DNA from 3 places in the Terrabacter sp. C0L_2 genome. Region 1 is predicted to be linked to each of the others. Evidence: riboswitches for the same ligand, from Rfam matches in the RefSeq annotation. Region 1 holds a riboswitch; each other region holds the start of a gene.
The links. Region 1 has a riboswitch for S-adenosylmethionine ahead of U5C87_RS11480 (bifunctional o-acetylhomoserine/o-acetylserine sulfhydrylase). Riboswitches for the same ligand answer to the same signal wherever they lie in the genome.
Positions count from the first base shown of each region.

Region 2: another riboswitch for S-adenosylmethionine. It lies ahead of metX (homoserine O-acetyltransferase MetX); the one in region 1 lies ahead of U5C87_RS11480 (bifunctional o-acetylhomoserine/o-acetylserine sulfhydrylase).
Region 3: another riboswitch for S-adenosylmethionine. It lies ahead of U5C87_RS18400 (aminotransferase class V-fold PLP-dependent enzyme); the one in region 1 lies ahead of U5C87_RS11480 (bifunctional o-acetylhomoserine/o-acetylserine sulfhydrylase).

Region 1 is NZ_CP143557.1:2,495,004-2,498,270, reverse strand. It holds gene U5C87_RS11490 (glycosyltransferase family 2 protein) at 1-393, opposite strand, end outside; gene U5C87_RS11485 (acyl-CoA dehydrogenase family protein) at 468-1,631, opposite strand; SAM riboswitch class IV at 1,807-1,926, shown strand; gene U5C87_RS11480 (bifunctional o-acetylhomoserine/o-acetylserine sulfhydrylase) at 2,014-3,267, shown strand, end outside.
Region 2 is NZ_CP143557.1:2,808,452-2,811,718, forward strand. It holds gene U5C87_RS12855 (DUF4192 domain-containing protein) at 1-1,065, shown strand, start outside; SAM riboswitch class IV at 1,186-1,300, shown strand; gene metX (homoserine O-acetyltransferase MetX) at 1,316-2,590, shown strand; gene U5C87_RS12865 (universal stress protein) at 2,758-3,156, shown strand.
Region 3 is NZ_CP143557.1:3,950,142-3,953,408, forward strand. It holds gene U5C87_RS18395 (FtsK/SpoIIIE family DNA translocase) at 1-1,411, opposite strand, end outside; SAM riboswitch class IV at 1,635-1,760, shown strand; gene U5C87_RS18400 (aminotransferase class V-fold PLP-dependent enzyme) at 1,796-3,217, shown strand; gene U5C87_RS18405 (endonuclease/exonuclease/phosphatase family protein) at 3,267-3,267, opposite strand, start outside.

The DNA.
Region 1 (3,267 bases):
CGTGCCCTGGGCGTCCATGATCCCGCCGACGTTGTCGGCACCCACCCGCTCCAGCTCCCGGACGGCGACGCTGATGTAGTCGTCGGGGATCTCGGCGTGGCCGTCGACCCGGACGATGACCTCGCCCGTGCTCGCGCCGATCGCGGCGTTGAGCCCGTCCGGGGTGCGGCCGGTCGGGTTGGGCACGACACGCACGCGCGAGTCGCCGGCCGCGAGGGCGGCGGCGACCTCGTCGGTGCGGTCGGTCGAGGGTCCGAGCGCGAGGACGACCTCGAGGGGACCGGCGTAGTCCTGCGCGAGGATCATCGCCACCGCATCACGAAGGTGCCTCTCCTCGTTGAGGATCGGCATGATGACGCTGACCGCCGGCTGGAGGTCGGGAGTCAGGTCCACGGTGGTGTCCTTGTCGTCGTCGTTCGTCGGTGAGGCTCGGTGGCCCGAGCCTCCCCGCGCGAGCGGCGACCAGCCTACTTGAGGAGCTGGCGGGCCATGACCAGGCGCTGGACCTGGTTGGTGCCCTCGTAGATCTGGGTGATCTTGGCGTCACGCATCATCCGCTCGAGCGGGAAGTCGCTCGTGTAGCCGGCACCACCGAGCAGCTGGACGGCGTCGGTGGTGACCTTCATGGCGACGTCCGAGGCGTAGCACTTGGCCGCGGCCCCGAAGAAGGTGAGGTCCTTGTCGCCGCGCTCGGACTTCGCGGCCGCGACGTAGACCATCTGGCGCGCCGCCTCGAGCTCCATCGCCATGTCGGCGAGCATGAACTGGATGCCCTGGAAGTCGGCGATGCGCTTGCCGAACTGCTTGCGCTCCTTGACGTAGGCGAGGGCCTGGTCGAGGGCGCCCTGCGCGATGCCGACGGCCTGGGCACCGATGGTGACGCGGGTGTGGTCGAGCGTGCGCAGCGCGATCTTGAGGCCGTCGCCGACCTGACCGACGACGCGGTCGCCCGGGAGGCGCACGTTGTCGAAGTGAAGCTCGCGCGTCGGGCTGCCCTTGATGCCGAGCTTGCGCTCCTTCTCACCGAAGGTGAAACCCTCGTCGGACTTCTCGACGACGAAGGCCGTGACGTTGCCGCCGCGAGGACCGTCGGGGTCGGTGACCGCCAGCACGGTGTAGTACTCCGAGACGCCGGCGTTGGTGATCCACGACTTCTGTCCGGAGAGCACCCAGCCGTCGCCGTCCTGGCGGGCGCGGCAGCGCATCGACGCGGTGTCCGAGCCGGCCTCCCGCTCGGACAGGCCGTAGGAGAAGGTCGTCACGCCCTTGGCGAGCGGCGGGAGGTAGCGGGACTTGACCTCGTCGCTGCCGTCGAGGATCACGGGCAGCGAGCCGAGCTTGTTCACGGCCGGGATGAGCGAGGCCGAGGCGTCGACCCGGGCGACCTCCTCGATGACGATGCACGTCGCGAGGGCGTCGGCTCCGACGCCGTCGTACTCCTCCGGCACGTGGGGCGCGAAGAAGTCGGAGGCGACGAGGGCGTCGTGGGCCTCCTGCGGGTAGCGGGCCTCCGCGTCGACGGCCGCGGCGTACGGGGCGATCTTGTCCTCGGCGACCGCGCGGACGGCCTCCCTGAGGGCCTCGTGGTCCTCGCTGGTCCGGAACAGGTCGAAGTCGGCATTCGTGCTCACAGCGCGATCCTACTCACGAGTTCGGATTAGTAGGACGTCCTAGTGATCGAGGCCACGGCGAGCAGATCCCTGTGCCCGCCACCTCGCTCACCGCGCCCTGTCGGGTGAGACGCGGCGTCCACCATGAGGACAGCCGCTCCCGGAGGACGGACACGCATACGTACACTCGCACGTAGGTCATGAGCGCCAGCGACAAGCCCCGGCTCGCTGGCCGGCAACCCTCCAACCGCGGTGGGGTGCCCCGGGTGAGGACCTGGCCCTTCGACGCCACCCGGCGCTCGGGCAAGCGCGGAGAGCCTCTCTCCCGCACCGACCCGTCGGTGCACCAGGTCCGCCCAGCGGGGACCTCTGGTCATCGACACGACCCAGGAGGAGCACGACGATGACCGAGCCCAGCTGGTCCTTCGAGACCAAGCAGATCCACGCCGGACAGAGCGCCGACAGCGCGACGGGATCACGCGCGCTGCCGATCTACCAGACGACGAGCTACGTGTTCGACGACACCGACCACGCGGCGAACCTGTTCGGGCTCAAGGAGTTCGGCAACATCTACACCCGCCTGATGAACCCGACGACCGACGTCGTCGAGCAGCGCATCGCCGCCCTCGAGGGCGGCGTCGGAGCGCTCCTCGTCGCCTCGGGACAGTCGGCGACGACGCTGGCCCTGCTCAACATCGCCGAGGCCGGGGACCACGTCGTGGCCTCCCCCAGCCTCTACGGCGGCACCGTCAACCTGCTGAAGTTCACCTTCCCGAAGCTCGGCATCGAGGTCAGCTTCGTCGAGGACCCGACGTCGATCGAGTCGTGGCGGGCCGCCGTGCGCCCGAACACCAAGGCGTTCTTCGGCGAGACCATCGCCAACCCCAAGGCCGAGGTCCTCGACATCGAGGCGGTCGCCGCCCTCGCCCACGAGCACGGCGTCCCGCTCGTCGTCGACAACACCATCGCGACGCCCTACGTCATCCGCCCCATCGAGTGGGGTGCAGACGTCGTGGTGCACTCCGCGACGAAGTACCTCGGCGGCCACGGCACCTCGATCGCGGGTGTCATCGTCGACTCGGGCAACTTCGACTACGCCAAGGACCCCGAGAAGTTCCCCAACTACAACACCCCCGAGGAGAGCTACCACGGCCTCGTCTTCGCGCGGGACCTCGGCGTCGGCAGCCCGCTCGGGGCGAACCTCTCCTACATCCTCAAGGCACGCGTCCAGCTGCTGCGCGACCTCGGGCCGTCGGCCTCGCCGTTCAACGCCTTCCTCATCGCCCAGGGGCTCGAGACGCTGTCGCTGCGCATCGAGCGCCACCTCGACAACGCCGCCAAGGTCGCCGCCTTCCTCGCGGACCACGCGCAGGTCGAGCGCGTCGTGTGGGCCTCGTTGCCCGACAGCCCGTCGCACGCGACCGCCCAGAAGTACGCGCCGCGTGGCGCCGGCGCGGTGCTCGCCTTCGAGATCGCGGGCGGCCTCGCGGCGGGCAAGAAGTTCGTCGAGGCGCTGACGCTGCACAGCCACGTGGCCAACATCGGTGACGTGCGCTCCCTCGTCATCCACCCGGCATCGACGACGCACTCGCAGGGACCCGAGGAGGACCGCCTGGCAGCCGGGGTCACGCCCGGCCTCGTGCGGCTCTCGGTCGGC
Region 2 (3,267 bases), 310 kb from region 1:
CACGCGGTGCTGCCGGACCGTGACGAGCTCTCCCGCCTCGTCGAGCCGCTGCCGGCGACGGACCTGCGGCACGAGCTCACGCGCACGGCCATCGAGCACTGGCAGCGTCGCTACGCCGCCGCCGGCGGCTCGGTGGACGACCTGCCGCAGCAGCCTGCGCAGCGGCGCCGGTCCGCGAGGCGGACGTGGCCGGCAGCCGAGGGGGTCGGGCTCCTCGACGGCGGAGAGCTCACCGCCCGCCAGTTCCTCGTCAACGACTTCCTCGTCGCGTGGGGAGGGGCGCTGCGCGGTGACATCGAGGGCTACGGCCTCGAGCACTGGCTGCCGTCCCTCGTGGGACCGCTGCGCGACGTCGAGCTTCGGGACGCGCTCATCGGGTGGCTCTGCCCGGGCACGGTGCCCCTGGAGAACGTCCCCGCCGACCTCGTCGTGATGCTCGACGTCCTGCTCGGGCCGGAGCTGCGTCTCGTCCCCGCGGGAGGCGACGCGGTCCCCGACCGTGACCGTGGCCGTGCCCGTGGTCTGGACGCTGAGGGGGAGCCTGAGGGCGAGTGGGACGAGGGGCTCGCCGGTGGGCCCGACTGGGACGCCCTCGGCTCGGGCGATGACGTCATCTCGAGACTGGCGGCGTCGGACGTCGAGGCACTGCGGGCGCTCCATGCCCTGCTCGACCTCGAGTCGTCCCCTGCCACGCCCGACAAGGCACCGGCCGGCTCCAGCCTGACCGACCCGACCGACCTGACCGGCGATGTGACCGACGACATGACCGACGAGATGACCGACGAGATGACGGACGAGGTGACCGGCGACAGCTGGGAGGACTGGGACGAGGCGAGCCTGCCGCGCCTGCTGCTCGGACGTCTCGAGCAGGTGTGTCGGCTCACCCCTGCAGCGCACGCGGCGCCGCTGCTGTCCGTCGTCGCGTCGCTCGCGTGGTGGTGCGGTGACGGCGCCCGGGCCGGGGTGGCCGTCGACCAGGCGCTCGACCTCGAGCCGGACCACCGGCTCAGCCTCCTCGTGCGTCAGTCGCTCGACCACGGCATCCGGCCGTCCCGCTGCGCCTGAGCGCCGGACCGTGGCGGTGCCGGGCCAGTCGGGCCGGTACAGGCCGGCACAGGGACGCGCGCGTCCATGTCGTGGAACGGCGGATCTCGTGCCGGGGCGCCCTCGCGTATGGTTGGGGCAGGTCACGAGTACCAGCGACAAGCCCCGGCTCGCTGGTCGGCAACCCTCCTTCGCGGTGGGGTGCCCCGGGTGAGGACCTGGCCGCACCCGTCCCGGTTGCGAGCAAGCGCGAGGACCGAGGAGTACCCCGATGACCGTCACCCACCGGAAGCAGAGCACGCGCCGTCCCGCGCGGCACGCGACCGTTGGCAGCGCCTCGACCGACGGCACCACGGTGCCCGGTCAGGCGACGCGCGACCGTGAGGACGGCGCGGTCGACTCGGCTCCGACGTCCCGCCCGTCGGCTCCCGACGGTGCCTGGCGGGTCGGTGACCCGGTGGGCCGGAGGCAGTTCGCCCACATCGGCGACGTCGAGCTCGAGCGCGGCGGCGTGCTGCCTGACGTCATCATCGCCTACGAGACCTGGGGCCGGCTCAACGAGGCCGGTGACAACGTCGTCCTCGTCGAGCACGCCCTGACCGGCGACAGCCACGTCGTCGGCGAGGCCGGACCCGGACACGCCTCACCCGGCTGGTGGAACTCCCTCATCGGTGCCGGCGGGCCCGTCGACCCCGACGAGTGGTTCGTCATCGCCTCCAACGTCCTGGGCGGCTGCCAGGGCAGCACCGGACCCGCGAGCCCGGCGCCGGACGGGCAGCCCTGGGGGAGCCGCTTCCCCTACGTCACGGTCCGCGACCAGGTCGCCGCCGAGCGACTGCTGCTCGACCACCTCGGCATCCGCCGGGTCGCTGCGGTGGTGGGCGGCTCGATGGGTGGCATGCGAGCCATCGAGTGGGCCGTCACGTACCCGGACGACGTCGACCGCTGCATCGTCCTCGCGTCGACGCCCCGGGCCACGGCCGACCAGATCGCCTGGTGCCAGCCCCAGCTGCTGGCCATCCGGCACGACCCGGACTTCGCGGGCGGTGACTACTACTCGACCGACCGCCGCCCCGACACCGGACTCGGTCTCGCACGGCGCATCGCCCACATCACCTACCGCACCGAGACCGAGCTCGACGAGCGCTTCGGTCGGTCGCACCAGCTCGGCGAGGACCCGCTGCAGGCGGGGGAGCGCGGCCGGTTCGCCGTCGAGTCCTACCTCGACCACCACGCCGGCAAGCTCGCCCGCCGGTTCGACGCCAACTCCTACCTCGTGCTCACCGAGGCGATGAACTCCCACGACGTGGGTCGCGACCGCGGCGGCGTGCAGGCGGCGCTCGGACGCGTCAGGGCCGACTGCACGATCGTCTCGGTGGACACCGACCGTCTCTACCCGCCGCGCCTGTCCGATGACATGCACGACGCGCTTCCCGTCTCGCGTCGGGCGCACATCGTCTCCGACTTCGGCCACGACGGCTTCCTCATCGAGGAGGACCAGGTGGGGCGCATCATCCGCGACGCGCTCGACCGGCGTCGCGACTGAACCCTGCTGCGCGACGGGCCGGTTCGCCTCCCGGACGCCGGCCGGCAGACCGGCCGACAGGATGTGACGAAGGCGTGTCGGCAGTGCGCGCGGGGGACGCGCCCGGTGACCCGTTATCGGGTACGGTGCGAGCACTGGTTGTTTCCGTCCCAAGGAGGTCCGGGAAAGTGGCCATCGTCGTTGGTTATGTCGCCACCAAGGAAGGTCGTGCGGCGCTCAAGAGAGCTGCCGAGGAATGCGTCCTGCGCGGTGCGAAGCTCGTCGTCATCAGCTCCCACCGAGGGGGCAAGGACTTTGACGCGGACGAGGCCAGGCAGTTCGAGACCGAGCTGTCCCGCGTGCAGGCCGTTCTCGAGGAGAAGGGTCTGGAGCACGAGGTGCGTCAGCTCGTCCGGGGCAACGACCCCGCCGAGGACCTCATCTCGGTCGCCGAGGAGGAGAACGCCGACTTCATCGTCATCGGTCTCCGTCGTCGCAGCCCGGTGGGCAAGCTCATCCTCGGGTCCAACGCGCAGCGCATCCTGCTCGACGCGAGCTGTCCCGTGCTCGCGGTCAAGGGCGACTGACGCCACACTGCCAGCTCGACCGGCACCTCACGACAGGTCTCGCAGGGCCCGTCGACGTGCTCGCGCCATGCGCGTGTTCCGCGTGCGTTCGCTCCGGAGGCGTGTGCCGTT
Region 3 (3,267 bases), 1.5 Mb from region 1:
TGCGCACGTCGGCCGACGCGACGGCATACGCGATGTTCTTGGAGAGGGCGGTGACGCGCTCGACCTTGGTGCCCGAGCCGAGCTCGACCTCGTAGCGCGTGACCGTCGGGCCGCGCGTGAAGCCGGTGACGGCGGCGTCGATGTCGAACTGGTCGAAGACGCCGGTCAGCGACTCGACGACGCGGTCGTTGGTCTCGCTGCGCGTCTTGTGCGGCGCGCCGGGGGTCAGCATCGCGGGGTCGGGCAGGCGGTAGGTGATGTCGCCGCCGAGGCTCAGCTGCTCGACGCGGGCCGGCAGCTCCGACATGGGCGGCGGGATGAGCTCGGCCTTGGGGCCGACCTTGCCCGTGTCGGGCGCACCGAGCGTCTTCGGGTCGGTGGCGTCGATGACGCGCTCACCCTTCTCGCCACCGGGGCGCGGCACGACCAGGCCGGGCGGCGTCGGGCGCTTCTCACCAGGTCGCGGGCGGGTCGTCGTGTCGTCCTCGAGCGCCTTCTGCGCGGCCTGGCGGAAGGCCTCGTCGCCGTCGCGGTCGGACAGGTCGACGGGCTTGCGGCGGGCGCGCTTGACGGCCGCGGCAGGGGCGTCGTCGGGCGCGTGGTCGTCGTCGCCGTGGCCGCGGTCGATGACGAGGGCGCGCAGCTGGCGCATCCGGGTCGGGATCATGTTGACCGGTGTGGCCGTGATGACGAGCAGGCCGAAGAGCCCGAGCAGGATCAGGAGCACGAGGGCGCCGTAGGTCGAGACGGCCGCGGCGAGCGGGCTCGAGGCGAGGAAGCCGAGGATGCCGCCGGCCGCCCGCATGCCGTCGGCGCCGTCGGGCGGGTTGGGGATGCCGTCGGCGAGGTGCGACAGGCCGCATGCGGCGAAGGTCAGCGCGATGGTGCCGACGACGATGCGGTTGGTCGCCGCGTCGTCCTGCGGGGCGCGCAGCATGCGCAGGCCGAGGGCGAGCAGGACGAGCGGGACGGCATACGCGACGCGGCCGAACGTGCCGGCGAAGACCGCGTGCACGATCTGGCCGAAGGTGCCCGAGACGCCCCACCACTCGCGGGCGGCGACGACGATCGCGAGCGCGATGAGGGAGAAGCCGATGCCGTCACGCTTGTGCTCGGGCTCGAGGTCGGCGGCGCTGTGGCCGACGCGGCGCACCGCTCCCCCGGCCATGTGCGAGACGCCCATCCACGTGTTGCGCATCGCGCCCAACGGGAAGGGCAGACCCCCGCCGCGCGCCTTGGAGGACGTCTTGGTCGGGGTCTTGGCGGCCGGCTTGCGGGCCGCCGGCTTGCGCTGCGCGGGCCGGGTCGACCGGGCTGCGGGCGGGCGCGACGTGGCCCCGCCGGAGGACCCCTTGGCACGGGTTGCCGCGGTGGTGCTCGAGCGTGGGCTGCTGGACGGACGTGACGCCATGCTCGCACCGTACGTCAACGCACCGCTGAACTCACGCGTCACACGCGCAACAGCGACGACCGACTGGACGGCGGCGCAACCCCGTCGCGTATGCCGGGTGGCCCGGTCGGCGCGGCCGCCGAGCCTCCGCGAATGGGGTCGCACGACTGCGCGCGTCTCAGATCGCGACACCCGAGGACCGACCGGTGGACAGTCCGCGAGCCGTCCCCCTATCGTCGTCGCAGGTCATGAGTGCCAGTGACAAGCCCCGGCTCGCTGGCCAGCAACCCTCCTCCGCGGTGGGGTGCTCCGGGTGACGACCAGGCCGCCCTCGGTCCGTTCGTGGAACTGAGGTCGGCAAGCGCGGACCCGCACCGGGTGGGTCCCTGACCCAGGAGCACCCTCATGTCGGTCCTTCCCTCGCCCCTTCCCTCGACCCTTGACTCGACGCACCCCGCCGCCTCCCTCTGCGGCGGCTCCCCCGCCCCCGTCGTGCGCACCCGCGCCCTGCACGTGGTGCCCGAGTCGCGCACGCTGCCCACCGTCGTGGGCGCGGGACTGCGCGTGCCCACCCTCCACGGCGAGACGGCATACGCCAACCTCGACCACGCCGCGTCGACGCCCGCGCTCGAGACGGTCAAGGCGGCGGTGGACCGCGCGCTCGAGACCTACTCCTCCGTGCACCGCGGCGCCGGCTTCGCCTCACGCCTGACGAGCACGTGGTACGAGCAGGCCCGCGAGGAGGTCGCGGCCTTCGTCGGTGCGCGCGAGGGCGACTCGGTCGTCTTCACCCGCACGACCACCGACTCGTGGGCCCTGCTGAGCAAGGCGCTGCCGAGCCGCACGACGGTCTTCGTCTTCGACTCCGAGCACCACTCGACCCTGCTGCCGTGGGGCCGCTTCCGCACCGTGCGCCTGCCCGTCCCGCAGACCGTCGAGGACGCGCAGGCCCTCCTCGAGGAGGCCCTGGCCGACCACCCGTCGCGCCACCGTCTGGTCGTCGTCGCAGCCGCCTCGAACGTCACGGGTGAGGTCTGGCCCGTCGAGCGCTTCGCCGCCCTCGCGCACCAGCACGGCGCGCGGATCGCCGTCGACGCCGCCCAGCTGTCGGCGCACCGCACCATTGACCTCGCCGAGTGGGACGCCGACTACGTCGCGTTCTCCGGCCACAAGACGTATGCCCCCTACGGCGCCGGCGTGCTCGCCGGGCGGTCCGACTGGCTCGACGCCGGCAGCCCCTACCTCGTCGGCGGCGGCGCCACCCGGTCGGTGACCGAGGACGGCACGACGTGGGCCACCGGCCCGGCACGGCACGAGGGCGGCAGCCCCAACGTCATCGGCGCCATCGCGCTGGCCGCGGCCTGCTCGACGATCGCCCGTCACCGCGAGGCCATCGAGGAGCACGAGTCGCGCCTGCTCTCGCGGCTGCGCGCCGGGCTCGACGAGGTCGCCGGGGTCGAGGTGCTCTCGATCTTCGGCGAGGACAGCGACCGGGTCGGCGTCGTCGCCTTCACCCTCGAGGGCTGGGACTCCTCGCTCGTCTCGCAGGTCCTGTCCGTCGAGCACGGCATCGGCGTGCGCGACGGCAAGTTCTGCGCCCACCTGCTCGTCGACGAGCTGCTCGAGGACCCGTGGGGCGAGCGCGCCGCCACGGCCGTGCGGGCGAGCATCGGCCTCGGCAGCACCCTCGAGGGCGTCGAGCGCCTCGTCGCGGCCGTCGCGCGGCTCGTCGAGCACGGCACCGACGGCACGTGGACCTTCACCGAGTCCGGCTGGAGCCTCGAGGGCACCGACCCGCGCGACGTCGAGGTCGAGCGCCCCTGGTGACGACCGACGTCCCTGGCGACGTCGGGGGCCGCGTCCGTGCGGTCCCGCCT